Regions from separate parts of the Gracilibacillus salinarum genome, predicted to be linked through region 1. Evidence: a T-box and tRNA genes for the amino acid it is inferred to sense, from the RefSeq annotation. Region 1 holds a T-box; the other holds one or more tRNA genes.
What was found. The T-box of region 1 lies ahead of pheS (phenylalanine--tRNA ligase subunit alpha). A T-box ahead of a tRNA ligase gene usually reads a tRNA of that ligase, here a tRNA-Phe.
Positions count from the first base shown of each region.

Region 1 (4,424 bases):
TTTATTATATATTGTTATTCCAGAGTCTTACTAGCTTTTCGTTATGCTAAGTAACTTCCAAGAACTTTCTTGACATATGCTTGTGTTTCAGCGAAAGGTGGGATTCCTTGATATTTATCAACATTTCCAGGGCCGGCATTGTAAGCAGCTAATGCAAGTGATTTGTTGCCATCATATCGATCCAGCATGTTCTTTAAATATTGCGTGCCGCCAAAAATATTTTCTGTTGGATTAAATGCATTTGTCACACCTAGACCGCTTGCAGTTCCAGGCATCAATTGCATTAACCCTTGCGCACCTGCCTGGCTGACAGCATCCGGATTATAATTTGATTCCGTTTGAACTACCGCATCAATTAATTTTGCATCGATATTAAAGGTAGCGGCAGCTTGTTCTATAATCGATTGTATGTCTTGGTTCGGTTGCTTAGTTGATATATTGTTTTCCACGTTGATTGCTAACATATCACGAATGGATTGACTTGTAGCAGTAGCATTTAAAAATTGTTCAGCTGGAATCTGGTTATTAGTCGTATAGGCTTGTACGGAATCATTCATAACAGATTGGAGGAGCTGCGAGAAATCGGATGAGGAAGAAGTACTATTACCTGTACCGGTTATCGTAGACATAGCCTGCATCTGTATGAGTGGATAGAATGATTGAACGTTCAATGATATAATCTCCCTTTTAGTAAGATATAACTACGTTCACTATACCTTTAATCATTAGAAAAAGCAATCGATTTTGTAAGAAGTAATGTGGGAATTGTAATGATCTAATGCTAAGCACTGCAGCAGGTGACTGTGACTAGCTTTGCTATGCAGAAAAACTATTTCAAAATGACCATATGGCAATACAGCTTAACTGCTTGACTGATTAGAAAAATTCGGCATTCGCCTCGTCCATTAGCGAGTGCCGTATTTTTTTCTTATTCTTGGTACATTTTAAAATTTCACTACGTCGAACTGCTTCTATGCTAAAATTTTATACTTCCTAACGTGCAAGCAAAAACGTCGCAGCTCTTCGTGAACTGCGACGTTTTCTTGTTATTTTTGACTAACTGCTTCTTCTAGAGCTTGCAGTACTTCTGTTTTTTCTTGTTCTTCTGCATGTTGCCAATATAATTCAAATAAAACACCAAGGCCAGGTAACATTTTTTCTTCGCCACTTTGGATGGCGTCGACGATTGTAGCTTCTAATTGGTTGGCATTATTTCCGGTTACATTGGAAATAATTGCTTTACGCAAATTCAAATCCATCTTTTTCACCCCATTTTCTCTCATTATTTCATTTTAGTTTGACCTGAATGTGTCATAATATGTATGATAGAAGCAATTAAAGAAGAGGAATGAAGTAGACATGTTAACATCTGTGAAAAATGAAAAAGTAAAAAGCTGGCGCAAACTAAAAAAGAAAAAAGAGCGAGATATGGAAGGAAAATTCCTCATAGAAGGGTATCATTTAATCGAGGAAGCGATTAAAAGCGATTGGAAAATAGAAGAGATTATTTATCAAACAGGATCCGATATAGAAACGGATTGGAAACAATGTACGCTGCATGAAGTGACAGACAATGTCATGATGGCGATAACGGAGACAAAGAATCCACAGGGTGTATTGGCTGTCGTTCACAAGAAAGAAATAAATAGTGCTAAGATATCCCGAGCATTGCTTATTGACAGAGTTCAGGATCCGGGAAATGTCGGAACAATGATTCGCACAGCGGATGCAGCAGGGTTTGATGCAGTCATTCTAGGAGACGGGACCGTTGATTTGTACAATGATAAGGTAATTCGTGCTACGCAAGGCTCCCTTTTTCATATGGATATTTATCAAGCGAATTTGAAAGACAGCATCGATCAACTACAGCAACAAGGTGTAACGGTTTGGTCTACCGGCTTAAGCAATGCTGCATATTATCATGATTTAGCCATCCCTGATAAGGTAGCTATTATTGTTGGAAATGAGGGAGATGGTGTTTCTCCGGAAATAATGGAACAAGCCGATCAAAATGTAAAGATCCCGATTTATGGCAAGGCGGAATCATTAAATGTCAGTATTGCTGCAGCAGTGCTTATGTATGCTACCGTAAAAAAAGCTTAAATTTTTTAAAGAAAAAAGAACAAGGACTTGCATCCCGCTGCAAGCTTGCTTATACTATATTAAGTAAAAACAATTATAAAAAGCGACGAAAGAGTCAGTAGATATGTCATGAATCGTTTATAGGGAGGAAGCACCGTGGACTGGAAGTGTTTCTGGCGAGTACATATTGAATATTCACTCTGGAGCTGACACTTGGACCTTGCTTCGAGCAAGTAAAGGTGTTCCGGGAAAACCGTTATCTGATTACTGAGGTGGATATAGCTTGATTTGCTGTATCAACAAGGGTGGTACCGCGATACATACAGTCTCGTCCCTTTTATAGGGATGGGGCTTTTTTTATTTGTTTTTGAAATTAAAAAGGAGGTTCCAAATATGAAAGAACAATTGCAAGCCTTGGAACAAGAAGCATTAAAGAAAGTAGATGAAGCAACATCACTGCAAGCATTGCAAGATGTGCGTGTTGCGTATTTAGGTAAAAAAGGTCCCATTACAGAAGTATTAAGAGGCATGGGGAAGTTATCAAAAGAAGAGAGACCTGTCATTGGTGAATTAGCCAATACGGTTCGTGGCAATATTGCAAATGCATTAGATGAAAAGAAAACAGCAATGGAAGCGGAAGAGTTAGAAAAACAACTAGCAGAAGAAACCATTGATGTGTCATTGCCAGGGCGTCCTGTACCAACTGGTGGCAAGCATTTGTTAACGAGTATAGTCGAAGAAATTGAAGACCTTTTTATCGGTATGGGATTTGAAGTTCGTGAAGGTCCTGAAGTAGAAACAGATTACTACAATTTCGAAGCACTAAACTTACCGAAAGGTCACCCAGCACGAGATATGCAGGACTCTTTCTATATTACTGAAGATATCTTACTGCGTACGCATACATCACCAGTGCAGGCACGAACGATGAATATGATTAAAGGTGAACGTCCGGTTAAGATGATTTGTCCTGGTAAAGTGTACCGTCGTGATACGGATGACGCAACGCATTCTCACCAATTCACCCAAATAGAAGGATTGTATGTGGATCGTAATGTGCGTATGAGCGATTTGAAAGGGGTATTAGACCGCTTTGCTAAACAAATGTTTGGAGAAGATCGTCAAATCCGTTTACGCCCTAGTTTCTTCCCTTTCACAGAGCCATCGGTTGAAATGGACATTTCCTGTAAGGTTTGTAATGGGGATGGGTGCAGTGTTTGTAAACAAACAGGATGGATTGAAATTCTAGGAGCTGGTATGGTACATCCTCGTGTATTAGAAATGGCTGGTTATGATCCAAAAGAGTATAGCGGATTTGCCTTCGGTATGGGACCAGAACGAATTGCTATGCTGAAATATGGTGTCGATGATATACGTCATTTCTATACGAACGACATTCGATTCTTGAAACAGTACCATCAAGCATAAGGAGGACGAGAAAGCATGTTAGTATCATTAAATTGGTTAAAAAATTATGTCGATATAGATCAGTTAAGCTATGAAGATTTAGCAGAACGCATTACGAAGTCAGGGATTGAAGTAGAAGGATTAGAAAATTTCGCGACACCAGCAAATAATGTAGTGGTCGGCTATGTGGAAAGCTGTGAACAACATTCCAACGCAGATAAATTGAATGTATGCCAAGTGAACGTAGGTGACGAAACATTACAAATTATTTGTGGTGCACCGAATATTAGAGCTGGCCAAAAAGTAGCTGTAGCTAAACCAGGTGCTGTTCTGCCTGGAAACTTCAAAATCAAAAAAGCTAAATTACGTGGTATTGAATCTAATGGAATGATCTGCTCCATGCAAGAGCTTGGGGTAGAGGAAAAATATGTACCGAAAGAGTTCACTACTGGTATTTTCGTTTTTCCAGAGGATGCAGAAGTTGGTACAGATGTAACGTCATTGCTGAATTTAGATGATGTTATTATGGAATTAGGATTAACTCCGAACCGATCTGATGCCTTAAGCATGCTGGGGGTTGCTTATGAAGTTGCAGCTATCTTGGATGTGCCGATCCGGTTGCCACATACGAATTATCATACAGTTGAGGACAATGTGTCAGATGCTGTAACAGTAAAAGTGGAAGCAATTGAAGAGAACCCTTATTATGGAGCGTTTGTTGCAAAAGATATAAAAGTCGGGCCGTCCCCTCTATGGATGCGAAATTGTTTGATGGCAGCGGGAATCAGACCGATTAACAATGTGGTAGATATTACAAATTATGTTTTATTAGAATACGGACAGCCACTTCACGCTTTTGATTATGATAAATTCGGATCCAACGAAGTAGTCGTAAGAATGGCAAAAGAAGGGGAAAAATTTGTTACATTAGATGA
Region 1 is NZ_CP095071.1:982,386-986,809, reverse strand. Features, by position in the region: gene MUN87_RS22270 (lytic transglycosylase domain-containing protein) at 42-671, opposite strand; gene sspI (small acid-soluble spore protein SspI) at 1,047-1,259, opposite strand; gene MUN87_RS04920 (TrmH family RNA methyltransferase) at 1,360-2,103, shown strand; T-box leader at 2,180-2,421, shown strand; gene pheS (phenylalanine--tRNA ligase subunit alpha) at 2,476-3,510, shown strand; gene pheT (phenylalanine--tRNA ligase subunit beta) at 3,526-4,424, shown strand, end outside.

Region 2 (4,424 bases), 250 kb from region 1:
CCATCACTGCGGTATTAGCATCTATCGGTGCAACTGTTGCAGCGAAACGAGCAGCATTGACTCATGTTATATTTAACGTAATTGGGGCATCAATAGTAATAATTTTCATCGGAGCTTACAGTAATTTTATTACTTATATTCAAGGTGCACTTGAATTAAATCCGTCGATGACTATTGCTTATGCACATGGTATATTTAATATACTAAATGCTGTAGTACAGTTTCCGTTTATCGGTTTATTAGCATTACTTGTAACCAAGATCATCCCGGGTGAGGACGTAGAAATAGAATATAAACCAAAACATTTAGATCCAATTTTTATTGAGCAATCACCGTCTGTCGCATTAGATCAGGCAAAAGCCGAAGTAATCAGAATGGGTGAGTATGCAACGAAAGGATTAGAAGAAACAAGTCTGTTCTTAAACAAACAAAATCCGAAGACCTCTGAACTTGCTATTCAAATTGAAGGGGCATTAAATAATCTGGATCGTGAAATTACTTCTTATCTGGTCGATTTATCTAAAAAAGATTTCTCGGAATCAGAAATTAACAAACATTCTGCATTGATTAATTCGGTTCGCGATATTGAGCGTATTGGTGATCATTTTGAAAATATTATTGAACTGGTCCATTTTAAAATGTCCAATAAAGTTGATATTACTGAGCAAGGAATGATCGATTTAAATGACATGTTTGATTTAACGATCAGTACAGTAAAAGAGGCTATTAGAGCTCTCGATACAATGGACAGAGAAGCAGCCTTAAATGTTGTACAAAAAGAAAATGAAATTGACAAAATGGAAAGAACGTACCGAAAGAAACATATTATACGTTTGAACGAAGGAGCTTGTTCTGGTGCTGCAGGAATTGTTTTTGCTGATATTATCAGTAACCTAGAACGTATAGGCGATCATGCAGTAAACATTGCAGATGAAGTATTAGGCGAACGTTATAAACAATAGATAGTGGGAAGTAGTCTGGATTATTTCAGGCTACTTTCATCCCTTTCGACAAAAAAAATAAAAAAATCTAACAAAACTGTTGACGATCTAATATGGATATGGTAAATTATTAAATGTCGCTTCAGTAATTACATAATTTCATTTTCATTCCACAGTAGCTCAGTGGTAGAGCAATCGGCTGTTAACCGATCGGTCGTAGGTTCGAATCCTACCTGTGGAGCCATGGCGGTGTAGCTCAGCTGGCTAGAGCGTACGGTTCATACCCGTGAGGTCGGGGGTTCGATTCCCTCCGCCGCTACCATAATAATGGCGGTCGTGGTGAAGTGGTTAACACATCGGATTGTGGTTCCGACATACGTGGGTTCGATCCCCACCGGTCGCCCCATTAAAAACATAAGTAAGATAGGACCCTTAGCTCAGTTGGTTAGAGCTATCGGCTCATAACCGATCGGTCGCAGGTTCGAATCCTGCAGGGTCCACCAATTACATTCGGAGGAGTACCCAAGTCCGGCTGAAGGGAGCGGTCTTGAAAACCGCCAGGGGCTTCACGGCCCGCGGGGGTTCGAATCCCTCCTCCTCCGCCATGTTACATAATAATTGGTTTAATTTCATAAGTGATTGGCTCGGTAGCTCAGTCGGTAGAGCAACGGACTGAAAATCCGTGTGTCGGCGGTTCGATTCCGTCCCGAGCCACCATTTTAAACAAGCAAAGAAAAGGGCTTGTTTTTTTATTTGATTTTAATTACATATCATTTTTTATCCTTCCTTGTATAAATTATATTAAAAAAAGAAATGCTAAATAGTTGCATTTCAATAAAATGATTTGATACCATTCTGAATAGAGAGATTTTTATACTTTCTAATTAAAAAATAGGAGGAATTAAACATGGCAAACTTTACATTACCAGAATTATCTTATGGATATGATGCATTAGAGCCTCATATTGATAAAGAGACAATGAACATTCATCACACTAAACATCACAACACTTATGTTACAAAATTAAATGCTGCACTTGAAGGTCATGATGATTTAGCTAGTAAATCAATCGAAGACATTCTTGCAAATCTTGATGCGGTACCTGAAAATATCCGTACAGCAGTGCGTAACAACGGTGGCGGACATGCTAATCACAGCTTATTCTGGACATTGTTATCTCCAAATGGCGGCGGTGAACCAACAGGTGAATTAGCAGATCAGATTAATGCTACATTCGGCAGCCTAGACAAATTTAAAGATGAATTTGCAGCTGCTGCAGCAGGCCGATTTGGTTCAGGCTGGGCTTGGTTAGTAGTAAACAATGGTAACCTTGAAATTATCAGCACACCAAATCAAGACACTCCTATTTCAGAAGGTAAAGCACCTATCTTAGGATTAGACGTATGGGAGCATGCGTACTATCTTAAATATCAAAATAAACGCCCTGATTACATTGCGGCATTCTGGAATGTAGTGGATTGGGATAAAGTAGCAAGCTTATATAATGAAGCAAAATAATTAACACGAACACAACAAGGACTATAGTTTGAGACTATAGTCCTTTTTTTGTGTTTTGTGCCTCTATCTAGGATTCATATGCATAACTCCTACTTTCTGGATCAAAATAAAGGTTAGATTGTAGTGAGGTGTATACGATGAATCATAAGCCGAAATCTTCGACAAACCGATTACCCAATAGTAAGGATTTAAAGATACTTTTAACGATTGGCGGACTGTATTCGTTAGCTACATTTTTATCGAATGCATTCGTAAATGTTTTTTTATGGAAGCAATCAGGCAACTATGTAGATATTGCGGTATATAATTTATTTATTTACCTATTACAACCGATTGCGTTTGTAATAGCAGGTAAGTTTACGAAGAAAGTAGACCGGACACTTATTATTCGCTTTGGAGTTGCTTTCTTGTCGATATTCTACGTCACAGTGTTGTTAGTAGGTGAACAAGCTTCTAATATACCGTACTTATTAGGGGCAATCTTAGGTATTGGTTATGGCTTTTATTGGTTAGCATTTAACGTGTTAACGTTTGAGGTAACCGAGCCTGAATCCCGTGACTTTTTTAATGGTATACTGGGGGTCTTACAATCGTTAGGTGGTATGATTGGCCCTTTTGTGGCAGGATATATTATTTCGAAGCTAGATAATTTTCAAGGGTATAGTATTATTTTTTTTATATCCTTTTTTTTATTTTTATTAGCTGTAATTTGTTCGTTTTTCCTCAAAAAGCGAAAAGCTACTGGTCGCTTTCTGTTCCGGCGTGTAGTGGAGGAGAGAAAAACAAACAACAACTGGCGATACATTCTTAATGCGCATGTATTTCAAGGTTTACGAGAAGGATTATTTATTTTTATTGTAGCGATTTGGGTCTACATTGCTACGAACAGTGAATTTGCGTTAGGATCATTTAACCTCCTTTTTTCATTCTGTTCTTTTGTTGGTTACTATGTCATCACAAAATTAACGAAAAAAGACAATCGAAAAAAGACAATTTTCTTTGGCGGGTTATTATTATATCTGGGTGTGGGGATTTTTGTATTCCAGCCTGGTTTCTGGATGTTATTACTGTACGGTGTGGTAGTAGGGGTTGCCTATCCAGTCTTTAACGTGCCATTCATTTCGCTTACGTATGATATTATAGGTAAGGCGAAAGGAGCAAGGGAATTGAGGATAGAATATATCATTTTCCGTGAGTTGTTTGTCAATATTGGCAGGGTATCCGCCATATCACTGTTTATTATAGGTGTTTTATTATTTGATCCTAAGTTTATTATACCAATATTACTATTGACGATAGGATCGGGAAATCTCATTGCTTACTATTTTGTGCGAAAAACTGATTCTTCTATCTATAACGTTCCATCATAGTAATAATACAGATTTTCGTGTTATACTATATAAGATGTTTTCATCAGGGGGAGTAGAACATGAAATTGCATCTTAAATGGGGAAAAAAGAAAAAAACGAAAAAGAAAAAGGCGCAATTGCCTTTCCGGTTAAATATTTTATTTGTATCGGTTTTTGCCGTTTTTTCACTATTGATTATTCAGCTTGGGGTTGTTCAGATCCTGAATGGAGAAGAGGCACAAAGGAAGATAAATCAGACAGATAACACACCGTCTGAAAAACCTGTGCCGAGAGGGAAGATGTATGATAGCAATTTTGATCTGGTAGTAGATAACCAGGCAGTCAAATCGATTACATATACACCTCCTAAAAATGGTGAATCGGCAACGGAAAGATTAGAACTGGCAAAGAAATTGGCAAAATACATCACAATTATTAAAGACGACGAAGCATTGAGTGATGAAATTACGGACCGGGATAAAAAAGAATATTGGTATTTAAACAATCAAGAGACGATCACGGATCGATTGACAGAAGAAGAAAAAACATTGAGTGCGAGTGAACGGTACCAGGTTGAGTTGGACAGTATAACAGAAGAAGACCTGTCATCAGTGG
Region 2 is NZ_CP095071.1:728,967-733,390, reverse strand. Features, by position in the region: gene MUN87_RS03730 (Na/Pi cotransporter family protein) at 1-962, shown strand, start outside; tRNA gene MUN87_RS03725 (tRNA-Asn) at 1,111-1,185, shown strand; tRNA gene MUN87_RS03720 (tRNA-Met) at 1,187-1,263, shown strand; tRNA gene MUN87_RS03715 (tRNA-His) at 1,272-1,347, shown strand; tRNA gene MUN87_RS03710 (tRNA-Ile) at 1,368-1,444, shown strand; tRNA gene MUN87_RS03705 (tRNA-Ser) at 1,454-1,546, shown strand; tRNA gene MUN87_RS03700 (tRNA-Phe) at 1,583-1,658, shown strand; gene sodA (superoxide dismutase) at 1,849-2,460, shown strand; gene MUN87_RS03690 (MFS transporter) at 2,598-3,830, shown strand; gene MUN87_RS03685 (peptidoglycan D,D-transpeptidase FtsI family protein) at 3,890-4,424, shown strand, end outside.
Region 2: it has a tRNA-Phe gene. The T-box ahead of pheS (phenylalanine--tRNA ligase subunit alpha) is inferred to sense a tRNA for this amino acid. The anticodon was not compared.